DNA from 4 places in the Brevibacillus sp. WF146 genome. Region 2 is predicted to be linked to each of the others. Evidence: predicted binding sites of a transcription regulator. Region 2 holds the regulator's gene; each other region holds the start of a gene.
What was found. The regulator LexA, encoded in region 2, represses DNA repair genes until DNA is damaged. The targets are predictions, from matches to a motif close to CGAACATATGTTCG.

Region 1 (4,528 bases), 1.6 Mb from region 2:
CCACCGTGGAACGCGGGTTGCGGCTGGTCGTCTTCTGGTCGATGGAGATGGCCGGAGACAGCCCTTCGATCGAGTCCACGTCCGGTTTGTCCATCTGTCCGAGGAACTGGCGGGCGTACGCGGAGAGGGATTCCACGTAGCGCCGCTGTCCTTCGGCGTAAATCGTGTCAAACGCGAGCGACGACTTCCCGGAACCGGAGAGTCCCGTCAGCACGACGAACTTGTCCCGGGGGATGACCACGTCGATGTTTTTCAGGTTGTGGGCGCGAGCGCCTTTTACCACGATGTGTTCCAATGGCATGAACATACCTCTTTTCTTAGAGCTCCGCCTTCAGCTCCAGTATCAAGTCGCGCAGTTCGGCCGCGCGTTCAAACATCAGGTTGCGCGCCGCTTCCTTCATTTCTTCTTCCATCCGTTCAATCACGGCCAGGCGGTCTTTCTTCGACATCTTCTTGAAGTCGGCGTGCGGCAGGTATTCGGCTTTCTCTTCCGCCACCCGCGTCGCCTCGATCACTTCGCGGACGGCTTTCTTCACGGTCTGCGGCGTAATGCCGTGCTTTTCATTGTACGCGATCTGGATGGAACGGCGCCGCTCCGTCTCCCGGATGGCCGCTGCCATGGAGTCGGTGATCCGGTCGGCGTACATGATGACGCGTCCCTCGGCGTTGCGGGCCGCCCGGCCGATCGTCTGGATCAGCGAGCGCTCGTTGCGGAGGAACCCTTCCTTGTCCGCGTCGAGAATCGCCACCAGCGACACTTCGGGCAGGTCCAGCCCCTCCCGCAGGAGGTTGATCCCGATCAGCACGTCAAATTCCCCCAGCCGCAGGGAGCGCAGGATCTGCATCCGCTCGATCGTCTTGATGTCGGAGTGCAGGTAGCGCACCTTGATCCCGATTTCCTTCAGATAGTCGGTCAGGTCCTCGGCCATCTTTTTCGTCAGCGTCGTGACCAGCACGCGCTCATCCTTGGCGATCGTGGCCCGAATCTCGCCGATCAGGTCGTCGATCTGCCCCTTGATCGGCCGCACGGAAATGGTCGGGTCGACCAGGCCGGTGGGGCGAATCACCTGCTGCACCACGACCGGGCAGTGCTCCAGCTCGTACGGCCCCGGCGTGGCGGAGATGTAGATCGCCTGATTCACCTTGGACTCAAACTCTTCGAAGGTGAGCGGCCGGTTGTCCCGCGCCGACGGCAGACGGAAGCCGTGCTCGACCAGGACATCCTTGCGCGCCCGGTCCCCGTTGTACATCCCGCGAATCTGCGGCAACGTCATGTGCGACTCGTCGATGATGACGAGGAAGTCTTTCGGAAAATAGTCGAGCAGCGTGTACGGCGGGTGCCCCGGCGGCAGCCCCGTCAGGTGGCGGGAGTAGTTTTCGATGCCGGAGCAGAAGCCCATCTCCATCATCATTTCCATGTCGTAGCGGGTGCGCTGCTCCAGGCGCTGCGCCTCCAGCAGCTTGCCCGCGGCGCGCAGTTCGGCCAGCCGCTCTTCCAGTTCCGCTTCAATGCTCTGGATGGCCCGCTTCATTTTCTCCTCGCGGGTCACGTAGTGGGATGCCGGGAAGATGGCGACATGGTCGCGCTGGCCGATAATCTCTCCGGTCACCACGTCAATCGCCGTGATCCGTTCGATCTCGTCTCCGAAAAACTCCACGCGGATCGCCTGTTCGCCGTGGGACGCGGGAAAGATCTCCACGACGTCCCCGCGAACGCGGAAGGTCCCGCGGGTGAAGTTGATGTCGTTGCGGTCGTACTGGATGTCCACCAGCCGGTGCAGCACCTCGTCCCGGCTTTTCTCCATCCCGACGCGCAGCGACAGCACAAGCTCCCGGTACTCTTCCGGGGAACCCAACCCGTAAATGCACGAGACGGACGCGACGATGATCACGTCCCGCCGCTCGAACAAGGCGCTGGTGGCCGAGTGGCGCAGCTTGTCGATCTCGTCGTTGATGCTGGAGTCTTTTTCGATATAGGTATCCGATTGGGGAATGTACGCTTCCGGTTGGTAGTAGTCGTAGTAGCTGACGAAGTATTCGACGGCGTTTTTGGGGAAAAACTCCTTGAACTCGGCGCACAACTGCGCAGCCAAGGTCTTGTTGTGGGCGATCACCAGCGTCGGCTTGTTCACCTGGGCGATCACCTGCGCCGCCGTAAAGGTTTTTCCCGTACCGGTCGCCCCCAGCAGCGTCTGGTGCCGCTTGCCCGCCTTCACGCCCTCCACCAGTTCGGCAATGGCGGTCGGCTGGTCACCGGACGGCTGATACTCCGATACCAATTCAAAACGGTCCATTCCCTCGTTCATCTCCTTGTCACATGTCATTTTCCATTATAGCACAATCGTTCAAAAAATAAGCCGGAATTCGAACAAATGTTTGTCTTCACCCGCCGCCCGCTTCTGCCGATACTGATAGTGAGTCTCTACGTATGTGTGAACGACACACCCGACATGTCAGGGAGGATCGCCATGGCAGACACAGGAAGCGTTACCAACAATCCTTACATACAGCCCAGTTGGAGCTACAAGGGCAAAAAAGAGTTTACCACCGAGATGGACCAGAACGCCTTTATGAAACTGCTGCTGGAGCAGTTGAAAAACCAGGACCCGCTCTCTCCGATGGACAACTCGCAGTTTATCCAGCAGACCAGCATCATGACCATGGTGGAAAAAATCACGAAAATGGCCAACCTGATGGAGCAATCCAACAGCAGCATGCTCACCCTGCGCGAGTATGAGGGCCTGATCGGGAAGACGGCCACCTACGATTTGCAGAAGGTGGACGAGCTGACCGGCGAAGTGACACACGAGAAAAAGACGGGCGTCATCGAATCGGTCTCCATGGATAACGGCAAAATCTACTTCCGGATCGCGGGCGAGCAGACACCGATCCCGCGCGAATGGGTGAGCGGCCTGGAGTCCAAGGGCATGACCGGGACCGAACTGGACAACAGCCTGAAGTACGCGGAAATGATCGGCAAGCAGATCTCCTACAAGGAGACGCAGCAGGTGGACAAGGACGGCAATCCGGATACGACGGACGACATCACCACCGTTGACGAGATCAAGAACGGCGTGATTGTCGGCTTTACGATGAAGGATGGCAAAGTGGAATTCCAGTTGGACAACGGCAAGACCATCAAGCTGGAAGACGTGACCGGCATGTCGGTGAAGCCGGACAACCTGCCGATGAACAACACACTCCAGTACGCCCAGATGATCGGCTACACGATCACCTACACCGAGACGGCCACCAACCCGGACGGCACCACGTCCACCACCGAAAGCACCGGCGTGATCAAGGCGGTCAGCATGAAGAACGGCATGGTGGAGTTTGTCCTGGAAGACGACAAAAAGGTGAAGCTGAGCCAGATTGTCGGGTTCGAAGCAACTGCGCAATAACCCTAGCGCGAGCCCTCACACAAGACAAAAAAACAGCCGTACCGGCCGAACAGGCAGGTGCGGCTGTTTGGCTTTCGCGGGCGCGTTTCATTCACGGACGACGACGGTTCCGGTATGTCCATCCACATAAACGGTCAGGTCCACCTTCACTTCCACGCCGCAAAAGCAGTGGGAACGCGACTGCCGGAACGAGAGATCGTAGGCAAGCTGCCAGGTCTGCCCATCCGTGTGCGGCCGATCGCCGCGGACGTACACCAGCTCCAGCGGGTACGCGGCAAGCAGGGCCTGAACCGCCTGCTGTTCGGAGACGGCCGCGGCGGGCGAGGGATAACGGATGGCGGCCCAGTCAGGCAGGGCGAACGACACCTCCTGGATCGAACCGTCCAGCGGATTGACGGAAATAGTGTACGCACCTTCTTCCTCCCGCTCGTCCTCCCAAAAGACGGGAATGCCGTTGACGACCGGATCGGCGGTGATCCAGGTCCGGTTTTCTCCTCCCGTATCCTGCACGCGCAGCTTGTGGGTACCGGCCGGCAGCAGGCGCTCCAACAGGGCAGTGGCGGCCGCCCAATCCCGTTTTTTGTCCGTTGGGCGCCCCCCGTGCAGCCCATCGTCCAGCACGACGCGGATGAGCCGGCCTGACGCGGCGTCCGTTTCCAGCAGGACGTGGGTGCGCAGCGCCGGGCTCACGTCGCGGGGAAACTGGCCCAGGGCATACGCTTTGTCCCGGTCGCCCACGCCTTCGTCAAAAAACCCCCAGATAAAAAAGCGGTGCTGCTCGCCGCTGTCCCGCGCGTCCGTATAGACGGTCACCGGTAGCTTTTGCACATCCGCCCCCAGTGCCCGCCTGACCAGTTCCTGCGCTTCCGCTTCTGTCCGCGCTGTCCATGCTTCTCCTGTTCCCGTCACGGTCAGCGTGCGAACCTCCGCTTGTTGACGGGATGCCGCCAGCCGGCTCCCCTTCACGGCATCCAGCGCGCTGCCGGAGTGCGGGCCGCGCACCACGCCGTCCCTGATCGCGTAGACCAGCCGGGCCTCGACCGGTGTGCGGCCGTCGTATGGGCTCGGCAGCAGATAGACGGGCTCCAGCGGATGACTCTGGACGTAGCGCTGCTTGGCTGTCGCGG
Region 2 (4,528 bases):
TGCGTTCTACGACGAATCCGACCCGCTGGGCCTGAGCCAGACGGCCAAACACTACCTGGCCGGCATCCTGCACCATGCCCGCGGATTTGCGGCCATCACCAATCCGCTGGTGAACTCCTACAAGCGTCTGGTGCCCGGCTATGAAGCGCCGTGCTACGTGGCCTGGTCGGCGAAAAACCGTTCGCCGCTGGTACGCATCCCGGCTTCCCGCGGTTTGAGCACGCGGATCGAAGTGCGCAACCCGGACCCGGCTGCCAACCCGTACCTGGCCCTCGCCGTCATGCTGAAAGCAGGGCTGAACGGCATCAAGAACAAAATGGAGCTGCCCGCAGCGGTGGATCGCAACATCTACGTGATGACCGAGGAAGAGCGCGAAGCTGCCGGCATCGAAAGCCTGCCGGCTACCTTGAAGGAAGCGATCGAGTGCCTGAAGGCCGATCCGGTCATCTGCGAAGCGCTGGGCGAGCATGCCCTGATCCACTTCATCGAGGCGAAAGAAATCGAATGGGATATGTTCCGCACCCGCGTCCACGATTGGGAGCGCGAACAGTACATGACCACCTATTGATCGGCATACAACGAAAAAAGAACCTGGTGACGGATGACGTCATCAGGTTCTTTTTTGTATGAGTTCCGCCAGCTCCGCGTCGCTGAACCGTTCCCACTCCAGCAGGGCTTGATAGGGATCGTCGCCGGGAATGCCGAAATAGCGGGCGAACGCAGGCTCCGTTTTCATTCCGTTCCGCTTCAGCTCCCGGATACCCTCTCTGGCCTGTTCGCCGGAGAGGGCCAGCAGGCGGGCCTCCATCACCATGTGGCGGTAGGCGTTTTGCCGATCGGCGGGTACGGGCTGGGCGAACAGTTCGAACGCAAATCCGCCGTGCCAAAAGGAAGTGACGCTGGACGGCACGCCGTTGACGTCACAGCGTTGCTGGGAAAAGCCGTCCTGCCGGCCAAACGCATCGCGAACGAAGCGATCGAATGCGTCCAAATCGCTCGCGCAGCAGATCACGTCCAGATCGCTGTCCGCCACGTCGATGTCCAGCGGAATCGTTCCCGCCAGCACCGGCTGGTATGCCTGAAGCCGCTCCATGATGCCCAAGCGGTGGATGGCCTCCCAGGCGGCGCGCTGTCGGGGGGTTCCCGCTTGCAGATACGTGAGGTCGTGCCAGTTGTTCACCTCAGTCTTCCTCCTGCGGGGGAAGCGTTTTGACAAACAGGACGCGGTCATGCCCCCGGCCGTCGTAATTGGATTCTGTCAGCGCCGTCCGCCCGTACCGCCGGGGTTCGGACGGGGCTGATCAGGCAACAATGTGGACAAGGATGAAAAGAATGATGCAACGGATGGCGCCCTGATCCGTATATCCTTACAGAAAGGAGTGTACCCGATGGAGATACTGCTGTGGATCGTCATCGTGGCGTTGTTTGTCGCAAGCATCGCCGGTATTTTTCTGCCGGTTTTGCCGGATACGATATTGCTGTGGGCAGGGTTCCTGCTGTACCACTTTGTCCTCGCCGAACCGGGAGCCGGGCTGCCGGCGTCGTTCTGGTGGGGGATGGCGGTGCTGAGCGTGCTGCTGTACGGAGCCGATTTGCTGACCAATATGTACTTCGTGAAGCGGTACGGCGGTTCCAAGTGGTCGTCGATTGCCGCGGCGGTCGGCATTTTTCTCGGGATTTTCCTGTTTCCGCCGTTCGGGATGCTGATCCTGCCGTTCCTGTTTGTGGTGCTGGTGGAGCTGTTCGTCTCCAACCAACCGCTCGAGCGGGCGGTTAAGGCGGGCGTGGGATCGCTTGTCGGATTTCTCGGCAGCGCGGTCGTCAAGGTCGTCCTGCAAATCGTGATGATCATTTGGTTCTTCATCGCCGCCTTGTAGGCCCGTGAATCGAATGGGCAGCGGGATGCAACCCCTGCCCCGGATCGTTCCGGTCTGACCGCGACGATACACAGAAAGGAGCCCGTATCTTTCGCCTACGGTCGGGAAAGATACGGGCTCCTCCTTTTGCTAGTGAATCAACCGGTACACCCCGATCACTTTCCCCAGAATCGTGACCGAGTCCAGAATGATCGGTTCCATCGTGGAGTTTTCCGGCTGCAGGCGGAAGTGGTTTTTTTCCTTGAAGAAGCGCTTGACGGTGGCTTCGTCCTCATCGGTCATGGCCACGACGATGTCGCCGTTGTTGGCCACGTTTTGCTGGCGCACGATGACGTAGTCGCCGTCGAGGATGCCCGCCTCGATCATGCTGTCGCCCGACACGCGGAGCATGTACACCTTGTCCGAGGTGACGATGTGCTCCGGCAGGGGAAAGTAATCCTCGACGTGTTCCACCGCCGTAATCGGCTGCCCTGCCGTTACCTTCCCGATGACGGGCACACGAACGACGGATTCTTCGAAGTCCTCCTGGTAGCGGTCGCCATCGGTCAACAGCTCAATCGCGCGCGGCTTGGTGGGATCGCGCCGGATCAGCCCCTTCTTTTCCAGCCGGGCCAGGTGACCGTGGACGGTGGAGCTGGAGGCCAGCCCGACGGCCTCGCCGATTTCCCGAACGGACGGAGGATACCCCTTGTCGCGGACTTCCTTGCGAATGAAGTCGATAATGGCTTGTTGTCTATTGGATAGCTTGGACATGGACCACACCCCTGTTTTCTCGAACATGTTTTCTATATTATACCATGGGATCTTGCGTTCGACAAACATAAGTTCGATTTCAACTTGACACAAAACACATGTTCGCATTATGATGAGAACAAGACGATAGAACGTATGTTTGCAGGGGGATGGTATCATGCATGCAATTTCCGCACACAACCGCTTTGCCAAAAAACCGGAGCGCCGCAGCCGCATCGGTGTGACACGCGGTCAAGCATTGGTGTTTTTCGTGGTATTCTCTCTCTTTTTTTACTTCTTGACAGAACTTGTGTTCGCATCCGAGTCGGCGTCGGTCGTTCCCGTGAAGGAAGTGACGGTTCAGCCGGGGGACAGCTTGTGGAAAATTGCCGTCCAGTACCAGGACGAAGCCGGCATGGAAGTGCGTGAACTGGTGTACGCGATCAAAAAGATGAACCGGCTGGACAACTCCAACATTTACCCCGGACAGCGCCTGGCTGTTCCCGTCGGAGAGTAGACGGCAGCGCAGGCAGCGGAGCAGGCCCAAGTTTTCCTTTCGTTTGCGTTGTGCCGCCGATGTGTTATAATAGAGCGGCATTACCGAGAGTAGGGGGAGAGGCTGTGGTAACCGACGCGGAAATCAAACGGATCAACGAGTTGGCCAAGAAATCCCGCGAAGAGGGCCTGACCGACGAAGAAAAACAGGAGCAGCAGGCGCTGCGGCGCAAGTACATCGATGCTGTCAAGGCGTCCCTGCGGGCCAACCTGGAATCGATCCGCTATGTGGAAGATCTTGAAGACAACGGTCCCAAACATTAAGATAACGTGTACTGGCACAGGAAGGCATCCACGCATGACGCTTGGATGTCTTTTTCTACGACGATATGGGCCGAACAGGGAGGAATGCGCATGTCGTGGCTGGTTGTCGCAGTGGGCGGCGCCGTGGGATCAATCATGCGGTACGGATTGGGCTTGGTGATGAACCAGCCGGGCTGGCCGGCAGGTACGTGGGCGGCCAACGTTGTGGGTTCGTTTTGCATCGGGCTCTTATACGCCTGGGGAAAGGAGCGGGGGTTTCTCTCACCGGAGCTGTACCTGCTCTTCACCACCGGGCTGTTGGGCGGCTTTACGACCTTTTCCACCTTTTCTCTGGAGGTGGTCACCTTTTTCGGAGACGGGAACATCGGACGCGGATTGGCGTATGTGCTGCTCAGCGCAGGCATTGGCCTGTTGGCCTGCGGAGCCGGGGTCTGGCTGGGCCGGCATGTGGGCTGAGCCAGCCGCGTTCGAAGCGAAAGGAGGATGGACGTGACGATTCGGCATCCGGATTACGAACGGGAACAAAAACGGCTGGATGAAACGGTGTCCGCCATCGAACGGGAGATCGAGATGCTGCGCGAAGAAGTTCGGGAAGTGACCGACGACTACGTGAAGCAGGTGGTCGCTTACAAAAAGGCCAAGGAACTGCGGTATCTGGAAGACCAAGGGAAGGACAAACCGTACTTCGGCCGGGTGGACTTTCTCAAGGACGAGACGTACGAGCTGGACATCGTCTATATCGGCAAGCGCGGGATCGTCCGGAGCGATACGTTTGATGCGCTGGTCGTGGACTGGCGCGCTCCGATTGCCGGCCTCTACTACAGCGGCGAGAGCAAGGACGCCTTCTACCGGACCGACAAGGGCATCGTCCGCGGAGAAGTTCGCCTGAAGCGGAACTTTGCCATCGAAAAGGGGAAGATTACCGGAATCTACGACGGGGCGGTCAAGGAGACGATCCACCGGGAAATGGGCCATCCCGACGAATTTCTCCAGGAAGGGTTTATCGATGAGTTTCTCGCCGCCAATCTGAACCAGACAAACGACAGCCGGCTGAAGGACATCGTGGCGACCATCCAGGCCGAACAAAACGACATCATTCG
Region 3 (4,528 bases), 2.1 Mb from region 2:
CCGTCTGTACGTTTTCCAACTCCTCCCTGATGCGGGCGTTGGGAATTGTCGTCATGTCGGGGTGGCTCCAGGAGTGGTTTCCGATGAGATGCCCTTCGTCCGCCATCCGTTTGACCAGTTCCGGCTGGTCCTTCACGTAATGTCCGGTCACAAAAAAAATGGCCGGCACCTTTTTGGCCTTGAGCGTGTCCAAAATTTGCCCCGTGTAGCCGTTTTCGTACCCGTTGTCAAAGGTAAGAAACAGTTCTTTTTTGGTCGTATCCCCCAAAAAGATGGCCCCGTGCTTCTCCACAACGGACTTGAATCCTTCCTGGTCGATGGAAGGAAGCTGGCCGTCCCTGCTCTTTTTAAAGCCAAAATGGTACGCCGTATCCGGATGGGCAGCCGCATGTGCCGTAACGATGGTAACGAGCAGCAAGACAGCGGAAAGAATGGTGAAGCGCTTCAAGGTAACCCGCCCTCCTTTGTGACAATAGGCTTCCCTTTTTCTCCTAGCGATATTGTCCCAACAACGTTGGCAAGTTATGTACCTACCGTGACCAGGCTCTTTTGGAAAAAAACAACGCGACGCCACAAACAAAACGGCCTTCCCCTGCCGCATGGACCGGGAAGGCCGGACGTCCTCAGACCTCCTCCCAGGGAACGGGTCGAGGGGCCGGAATGGGATACTGCTCGGAGCGATCGGGGGTTCCGGCTCGGGTCTTGTCAACGGAACCGACCGGAACCTTGTCTTCCACTTCAAAAATGGCCTTGGCCCTGTCCTTTTGGCCGGGCATGGAGCACTCACCTCCTGACGATTCCATTCACTAGCATGCCGATCTGCAGGAGGCGGCATACGGGCGGGGGAATGGCCGCGTTTTCCGGCCCCATTTGAAATGGGCTGCAGCCGTGGACGGCATACGTCATGCCCGCCATTACGGGAATCGACAGCACGGCTCATTCCGCCTGATTGTTACAGTCCAGGTTTTGATGCAAGTAAAAAAGAGCGGTATACTGAATGAAGAATGAGGTGATTTCCATGAAGCAGTCTTCTTTGTGCCCGAAGTTTGAAAAAGCCATGCATCTGCTTGGCAAGCGTTGGACAGGGCTGATCTTGCACCAGCTTCTTTCGGGACCGCAGCGTTTTTGTGCGATTGAAGAGGCGCTTCCGATCAGCGGCAGGCTTTTGTCGGAACGGCTGAAGGATTTGGAGAAGGAAGGACTCGTACATCGGGAGGTCTATACGGATTCCGCTCCGGTGAGGGTGGAATATTCGCTTACGGATAAAGGACGCGCCCTGGAACCGATCATCAAAGGCGTCGAGAAATGGGCACAAATGTGGATCGAACTGGATCAGGAAGCAGCCAACTGAACGGACCACAAACAAAGCGCCGGACATGTGTTCGGCGCTGATTTATTGGAAAGGACCGCGTTTCGTGCGGGGACGCTTTCCTTGTCGGGACATGTTTCGGACATGCTCCGAACATGCTCCGGCGGCAGAGCGGATCAAGCGGGACGCGGGCCCCTGCCGTGGAGGCCGGCGACAAACTGGCGGTGCAGGCGTTCGCTGATGATGCGGCGGCGAATCTGGGCGAGCCGTTTTTCGGCGAGCTGCCGGGTCACTCCAAACTCCTGGGCCAGCAAGCAGGCCGGATGGGTCTGGCAGTCGGTGAGTCTCAACTTGGCTACCATGAAAAACGGCAGGGCCGCGTAAAGTTGAAACTGCGAAGCCTGAGCCTCCTGCAGGTCGCGGAACGATTTTCTCATCTCAAGCTGTTTCCCGGTGTGACCGCGCAAAATGTGACCCAGCTCATGAAAAAACTGTTCCCGCTGGACCGGCCTGGGCAGGGCGGAATTGATCGTGATGCAGCGGTAGCGGCCGGCTTCGTACCGCATCGACGGGCAAGGGCGGTACACAAGATCAATGCCGAGGGCGTCGGCGACCGCTTCCTCGCGCAGATCTCCCGCATGCCGCATCCCCAGTTCGGCATAAAAAGCGCCCACCCATTTTTCCAGATCCGTTTGTTTGTAATCGCGGAGCATGTTCATTCCCCCTTTTTGTAAAAGAACATATGTTCGGTTTTGCGACAAAAAGAAAATGCCGTGCACGGGACGGGACAGGTGTTCGGAATGGCACGTCCTGCCCCTGCCGGTCATTGTTTGTCCGACTGTCGGGCTTTCCACCGCAAATAGTCGATGTGCTTTTTCACTTCTTCAATCTCGGATGGGCTCAATCCCTCCAAGTCAAAGAACGAAATATGCTCCTCCGGGTTTTTCCGGGTTCCCCACGACGGTGTCGGGTCATCCGTTTTGCCGAGGAGGAAATCGGCGGAGACGTTGAACACATCGGCAGCTTTCGAAAGCAGATGGTTGTCCACGCTCTTTTTCTCACCCGACTCAATCCGCGAGAGCACCGTGTTGTGAATCTGCAATTTTTCGGCCAATTGGATTTGGGACCACCGCCTTTGTTCCCGGAGCCATTTGATCCGTTGACCGACTGTTGACATCATTCGTCACAACCTTTCCGCTATGGCAATAATCATTCTAACAATTTTCCATAACGGAAAACACAACTTTGTTAATTTGACAAAGAACATGTTGACTTTGTGAAAATTGAAACGGTATGATAATGGTTAAGAATTTGCTGATTTGGCAAATAAAGGGGGATGCCGATTGGACAGGGTCAACCTGGAGTTCATCGCAAGACGACGGCTCGAAACGGGGATCACGTTGCAGGACATGGCGGAATCGCTGGGCTTCAAGAACGCGTCTACCTACCTGAAGTACGAAAAGGGCGAGTACGACTTCAAGGCGAACCATCTGCCGGTATTGGCCAGAAAGCTGAAATGCGAACTGCGCGACTTGTTTCAGTGTTTGATTTTGCTGATATGACAAACAAAGAGGCGAGCAGACCACAGAACGATACGGCGAGAGATCAGTCGGGGGGGAAAGAGGTGGAAGCCCGGGAAGCCAATAAACGGCAGTTGGAAATCTGGAAAAAGACACTGGCGTACGAGCTTGCGATGATGGAGCCCCAAAGCGTTCCTGCCTGCCAGGATTTTCTCCGGCGCTTGGAGTCGTTTGAGCGGGAACTGCAAAGGGAGAGCGAAGCGGCGCTGACCGCCCCGTTTGCCGGGCGGGTGCCGTGATGAAGAAAAGCGGTTTCCCCGAACGGAAGTGCCCACGGGGAAACCGCTTCGTTGTGCTGCCTGGCGTTACCGCAGGACCGATGCGGCCATCCGCACATAGGTATGCCGTTTTCCGCGTACGGCGATGGAGTAGTGCATGATGTTTTCCGGGATGGCGATGCCGGTGTAGCCAGCGTCGCCGATGTGATACAGATCGGCCCCGGCCATTTTGCTGTTCAGCGCGATCTGGCGAATGGTCGCCTCGTCCGCCCCTTCCTGGCTGGTACCGGTGGCCAGCAGGGCCAGCGCGCCGTGGCGGTGGACCCGATCGACCATGGCTTTGGCCGCATCAAGCGTGATGCCGGGAATGGTACCGGGTGAGGGGAGCAGGATGATGTCCGCCCCCGCTTCGATAAACCCGACGATCGTCTGCTCTCCCACCAAATCACCGCCGGCTTCGCCTTCCACGCCGGCGCCGTGCATTTTCCCGGCCATGATCAACATGTCTTCGCCCATGACTTCACGGGCGGTGCGGATCGCCTGCCCGATTTCCCGGTTGGTCACTCCGGTCTTGGGGTTGCCGGTCAGGCAGAGGAAGTCAAATCCGAGCTGTTTCGCCTCGGCAAAGGTCTCCGCCGAGGCCAGCCGCCCTGGGGGCAGGGTGAGCAGTTGTTCCGCCGGTCTGGCCTGTGGATCGACCGGTTCCAGATTGAGGCCGACGGGACGTCCGATGAGCCGTTTCAGCTCGTGTACCGTCTCATCGGGCGCGGAGGCGGTCAGTCCCTCCACGTGTGGCTGAAACACGTCAAAGAAATTGAGCAGGATCATGTCGGCTCCAAAGGCGGCGGCCAGTTCCGCGTTGGTGACGCTGGGGTAGAGCGGGGCGACGGCGGAGATCACCTCGGCCACCAGCACCCGCCCTTCCGAGGCCTTGATCGCCCGCTTCAAATCCTGCCCGGTCATCTGCGAAAAATCGGAAGCAGTGCAGTCCAACAATCGTTTCATCGTCTTCCTCCCTGTGACAACAATGTCGTGCCGACATAAAGCAGCCCACCCGGCGCGGCAGGGCGTGGCCGGGTGGGAAAGTGCATCGTCGTCTGGCGAGCGTCGATACGGGGCTTACATCTTTTTGATTTCGTCCTTCAGCGCTTCCGACTGGGGACCGAAGACGACCTGTACGCTGCCCTGCCCCAGTTTCATTACGCCGGCCGCCCCGAGATCGCGCAGGCCTTTTTCGTTGACGACCTTGTCATCCTTCAAGACCAGCCGCAGGCGGGTAATGCACGCGTCCACGCTGACGATGTTTTCCTTGCCCCCGATGAGGGCCAGCACTTTTTGCGCCTTTTCCTGCATCGTGCCGCTGCCGGCCGCTTGGGCTGCCGTCCCCTCTTCGTCGTCTTCGCGGCCCGGCGTCTTCAGGT
Region 4 (4,528 bases), 480 kb from region 2:
GACGCGCCGCTGCTTGTCGCCGGACAGCGGATCGTTGACGTAAGCGTATCGCTGGCTCACGCCGAACGCCTCCTTTGGTTTTATCCAAAGGGTGCCCCGCCGGCCGGCCGGCCATGTCCCCTCCGCTCAGGAGATTGCTGTCAGTTCCGCGTCCAGCAGGCGGGCAAACGGAATCCGCAGCGTCTTCTCCCCGCTCTTCAGCTTCAACTGCCGGCTGGCCGGATCGATGTGAACCACCCGGCCGCTCAGGCGGCGGGCCGCCTCGCCGTCGTAGTAGGTCAGGCTCACGACGCCGCCCGTCTGGAACGCTTCCCAGATCCGCTCGCTCACGGCCGCCAGTTGTTCCTCGTCCAGTTCCGGGGGGATGTAGCGTCGCTCTTCCGCCTTGATCCGCAGGTACATCTCCCGATGCTCGGGCAGCACAAAACGGCTGGCCGCAAACAAATTGTCCTTCTTCGACACGCGTTTTTCCCTCATGTTGCCTTCTCTCCTTCTTCGCGGCCGATCCCCCGCGCATGACGTTCCGGCACCATCGCGCCCGGGTCCTGGCGGGGGGCTTGCTGCCGCATGATCCACAGCCGGGCCAGTTCCTGGCATTCGGCGCGCAGCACCTCAATGGAGTAGACCGCCTCCCGCACGTACCCGCGCTGCCGGTACTGCACCACGTAGACGCCTCGCTCCCGGCGGGCGCTCAGCAGGACGCATCCCCGCTGCCGCAAATGGCGGCGCAGTCTGTGATGCTGCCGCTCCGCCCAGCGGGACAGTTCCTCGAAAAACCAGTGGTACGACAGCTTCAAGGGAACCTGCCGCACCCGCCCCCAATCCGCCATGGCGGCGCGAAACAGCAAACCGAACAGGATGTACAGGCGCAGCAGTTCCTGTTCTCCCTCCGCCGCCTGCCCGTCCCGCTCCGTCACTTGTAGTGCCCCCCGATCTTGCGGGCACGCTCCCGCGCCTGCCCCGCTCCCAGCAGGGAAACGGCCCGCAAAATGGCATCCTGTCCGTAGCGGGCGCGGATGTCGTCCATGGCGCGGGCGAGCGAACGCTGCCTGTGCGTGTCGGTAAACAGGTTGAGCTGAACCACATTGTCGGGCACCAACTGTTCCAGGCTGACACCGACGCTGCGCACCGGCGTCTGCTGCCAGTGCCGGTCAAACAGGCGGCAGGCCGCTTCGTACAGCGTCATCGCGTCATGGGTCGGCTCCGGCAGCTTCAACTGCCGCCCAAAGCCGGCAGGGGCATCAAAATCGGCCCCGCGGCATCCGACCGAGACGACCGATCCCATCAGCCGCTTGCTCCGCGCCCGGCGGCATACCTCCTCGCACAGCTCCAGGAGCACCACCTTGATCTCGGCGGCGGTGTGATAGTCGCGCGGCAGCGTCATGTGATGGCCGATGCCCTTTTGCGTCTCGTGGGTCTGAAGCGACACCGGCGAATTGTCCAGGCCGTGAGCCGTGCGCCAAAGCACCTCGCCGTTTACGCCCCAGCGGCGGGCGAGCACCGCCGGAGACATGCGGGCGAGCTGCCCGATCTGGTAGATGCCCATGCGGTGAAAGTGGCGCTTCATCCGCGAGCCCACCCCGAACAGCTTTTCGATCGGCAGCTTCCAGAGCGTGTCGGCCAGCTCTTCCCGCTTCAGCCAAAAGATCCCCTCCTCCCGCTTTTTGGCGAAGTTGTCGCAGGCCATCTTGGCGAGCACCTTGTTCTCCCCGATGCCGATCCGGGAGTTAATCCCCGTCTCCAGCCGGACGCGGCGGCGGATTTCCTCGGCCATCCGCCAGGGGTCGCCGAACAGCCGGACGCTTCCCGTCACGTCCAGAAACTGCTCGTCGATGGAATACGGCTCCACCAGATCGGTAAACGACTCAAAGATGCGGGTAATCTGCACGGAGACGCGGAGGTACGTCTCCATCCGCGGGCGAACGACCACCAGATGCCGGCACTTTTGCTGCGCCTGCCACAGCGCCTCCGCCGTGGTGACACCGTACGACTTGGCAATCGGGCAGGCGGCCAGAACCACGCCGCTGCGCCGTTCGGGATCGCCGGCCACGACGACCGGTTTGTCCCGCAGCTGCGGATGGGCCGCCTTTTCAATACTGGCGTAAAAGCTCTGCATGTCAGCCAGGAAGATGATCCGCTTGCTGTCCTTGGTCATGATGCTCACCCCCAACAGGAACATTTGTTCTCATCTTAAATCTGTTCTTAGTATAGCAAACATATGTTCGGTTTTATACTCCCTGCTTGCAAAAAAAGCGCTGGTAATTTTTTCTTCCGCTTTCTGCCGAACGGCAGAGCGGCAGAGCGGTCGGCTACGTGATCATCGCCGGGCTGACCAACCTGCACGGCAGCATCGAGCTGATGCGCATTACGATCTCCGCGAAAGGGAAAAGATACGGCCGCCGGGTCCTGCGGCAGGTCAAGCGCTGGGCGTTTGAGGAACAGCAGGCTCACCATCCGCCCTTCGCTCCTTGCCGGACAAACGGGAATTACAGGCGCAAAAGAGACGTGAAAAGCCGTACTGAAAATCGTTCTGAAACATTACAATGTTGGTAACGATCAAGGCTTTGGCTTTGGCCCGTCCTTGGTCGCGCAGCACATCCAGAAAGGAGTTGACATGACGTTGCGACACATCAGGATGACCGCAGGTTTGCCTCCTTTCGCCCGTGTTTTTCTCGTTTCCCTGTTGGCCTTGTTTCCCTTTTTCAGCGCTCCTCCGCCCGCTCATGCCCAAGCCTCGATCACGATCGACTCGCACGCGAACGGAGACCAAATCAAAGCGGGAACCATCCGGGTGTCCGGCACATACGTGGACGGTGCGCGACGTTCCTGGACAATCCGCTTAGAAATGGGCGGCAAAACCAGGGGGCTCCCCGCTTCGGGAGTCTAACTCTGTATCCGATTCGGCGGGGGAAGTGCCCGCCCGGAATGAAAGTCGGCATTCCTGCCTGATCCTCCGACATGCGCGGCCGATTTGCCTCGGACGCGTATGAAGCTCGGTGAAGCGCGGCGTCTTTGCTTCGGACAAAGGTGCCGGGGGGCCATAAAGCTGCTATGCCCAGGAGAACGCCTCGGCGTTGGCACGAATCCTCGGAAGAACGACCCGTCCGGCGGGGACATGGCGAGTCCCCTCCTCCCCGCGTCGCGCGGGGCAGTCGCGGAAGGAACTTCGTCCGCGTTCCTTCTGTTCCACTCCGGTAAGGGAATGGAGTTCCCCCGTCCATCCGACTGCGGGCGGGTGAACGGCTGACGGGTCAGAGAGGAGGGCTACGGCAGCAGATGCAAGGCTAGGGTACAGGGAACGTCGGAACTTCGGACGAAGATGCCAAGCGGGGCAAACCGCGATGCTTCGAAACGGCAGGAAATGGCCGTTGCATCCGAAGGACAGCAGCCCGTAGTAGCGAGGAAGCAGGGTAATGCCTGTGGAGCGAAGGGGCATAGCCATGCGCTCCGCTGGGGAGAACATGGCGGAACGCCGTGTGCGGTGAAAGCCGCATGCACGGTGTGACGTGGGGGAAAAGGGGATCCGCACGATGCGCACCCCGCGCAGGCGAGGACGCACCCTTACCTATCACGGTCGTACGAGCTAATGCTCGTGATCAACGCCGAGACACTCGCAGACGTTCACACGGACGATCCTGACGGAGACGGATCCGGCACGTGGTACTGCGACATCGACGCCAGCCGGTACGACGGACCCGTCGAGATCGCCGTGAAAGGCTGGGACGCGGGGACCCGCTACGGGGTCTGGTCCCCATTTGTCACGCTGCAGGTGGAGAATCCCGCGGCCAGCAAACCGGTCGTCACCATCGACAGCCCGGCGGATGGCACACAGGTGGACGGGGCGGTGATGATCGAAATGTCGGTGCAGGCGAAAAACCCGCTCTCCTCCGTGGAAGTGAGGATCGACGGAGGGAAATGGCTCAAGGCCAAGGCAGACGGTTCCAGCGGCCGCTACAAGTACCTCTGGAAGCCGCCGGCCGGAGCCTCCGGAACGAGCCGGATCGAAGCGCGGGCCAGCGACCGCCGGGGAAATGTCGGCACCAGCCTGACCACGTACGTCCGCCTTGGCGGCGCCGCAGCCGAACCCGTCACCGTGGAACCGCAGGACCGGGCCATCTGGATCTGGGAAAAAGCGTCGTACAACCTGTTTTACAACGACGGCTCCAAGGAGGTGCTGGACGCCCTGGCGCAGGACACCGCCACCTTCCAGTCGGATCCCGTCACGACGTTTTACCTCGGCATCGACCAATTGTACGGAACGCACGTGATGCGGGAAGCGCCCGAGAAGGTGCGGGCGTTCGTCTCCTGGGCCCACTCCAGGGGGTACAAGGTGCACGCGACCATCGCGGGCGGAACGATCCTGCCCTACATGGGCGCGTACAGCCGCTACCACGAGATCGCCGTCCGGACGATGGAAGACGTGATCAACTACAACCTCTCCGCCGCTCCCGACGAACGCTTTGACGGCGTCAACGTGGACATCGAGCCATACATTCTGCCCGATTTCAAAACCGCCCAGCCTTCCGTC

Region 1: the regulator LexA is predicted to act here: its motif matches at 2,366-2,379, upstream of uvrB (excinuclease ABC subunit UvrB).
Region 3: the regulator LexA is predicted to act here: its motif matches at 2,045-2,058, upstream of A6764_RS01335 (ImmA/IrrE family metallo-endopeptidase).
Region 4: the regulator LexA is predicted to act here: its motif matches at 2,212-2,225, upstream of A6764_RS08930 (DNA polymerase IV).

What each region holds. Positions count from the first base shown of each region.
Region 1 covers NZ_CP109943.1:694,976-699,503, reverse strand. The annotation lists gene uvrA (excinuclease ABC subunit UvrA) at 1-301, opposite strand, end outside; gene uvrB (excinuclease ABC subunit UvrB) at 318-2,294, opposite strand; gene A6764_RS03420 (flagellar hook assembly protein FlgD) at 2,469-3,401, shown strand; gene A6764_RS03415 (YcdB/YcdC domain-containing protein) at 3,489-4,528, opposite strand, start outside.
Region 2 covers NZ_CP109943.1:2,290,448-2,294,975, forward strand. The annotation lists gene glnA (type I glutamate--ammonia ligase) at 1-568, shown strand, start outside; gene A6764_RS11335 (DUF4269 domain-containing protein) at 611-1,180, opposite strand; gene A6764_RS11340 (DUF456 domain-containing protein) at 1,389-1,877, shown strand; gene lexA (transcriptional repressor LexA) at 2,007-2,630, opposite strand; gene A6764_RS11350 (cell division suppressor protein YneA) at 2,788-3,126, shown strand; gene A6764_RS11355 (DUF896 domain-containing protein) at 3,231-3,428, shown strand; gene crcB (fluoride efflux transporter CrcB) at 3,519-3,884, shown strand; gene A6764_RS11365 (HelD family protein) at 3,918-4,528, shown strand, end outside.
Region 3 covers NZ_CP109943.1:223,029-227,556, reverse strand. The annotation lists gene pdaA (delta-lactam-biosynthetic de-N-acetylase) at 1-418, opposite strand, end outside; gene A6764_RS01350 (hypothetical protein) at 624-776, opposite strand; gene A6764_RS01345 (hypothetical protein) at 784-933, opposite strand; gene A6764_RS01340 (winged helix-turn-helix transcriptional regulator) at 1,019-1,351, shown strand; gene A6764_RS01335 (ImmA/IrrE family metallo-endopeptidase) at 1,486-2,022, opposite strand; gene A6764_RS01330 (helix-turn-helix domain-containing protein) at 2,133-2,486, opposite strand; gene A6764_RS01325 (helix-turn-helix domain-containing protein) at 2,653-2,871, shown strand; gene A6764_RS01320 (hypothetical protein) at 2,934-3,128, shown strand; gene A6764_RS01315 (DUF7916 family protein) at 3,195-4,112, opposite strand; gene nagE (N-acetylglucosamine-specific PTS transporter subunit IIBC) at 4,227-4,528, opposite strand, start outside.
Region 4 covers NZ_CP109943.1:1,811,917-1,816,444, reverse strand. The annotation lists gene A6764_RS08945 (hypothetical protein) at 1-60, opposite strand, end outside; gene A6764_RS08940 (YolD-like family protein) at 127-477, opposite strand; gene A6764_RS08935 (YhjD family protein) at 474-917, opposite strand; gene A6764_RS08930 (DNA polymerase IV) at 914-2,155, opposite strand; gene A6764_RS22380 (hypothetical protein) at 2,314-2,553, shown strand; gene A6764_RS08920 (cadherin-like beta sandwich domain-containing protein) at 3,593-4,528, shown strand, end outside.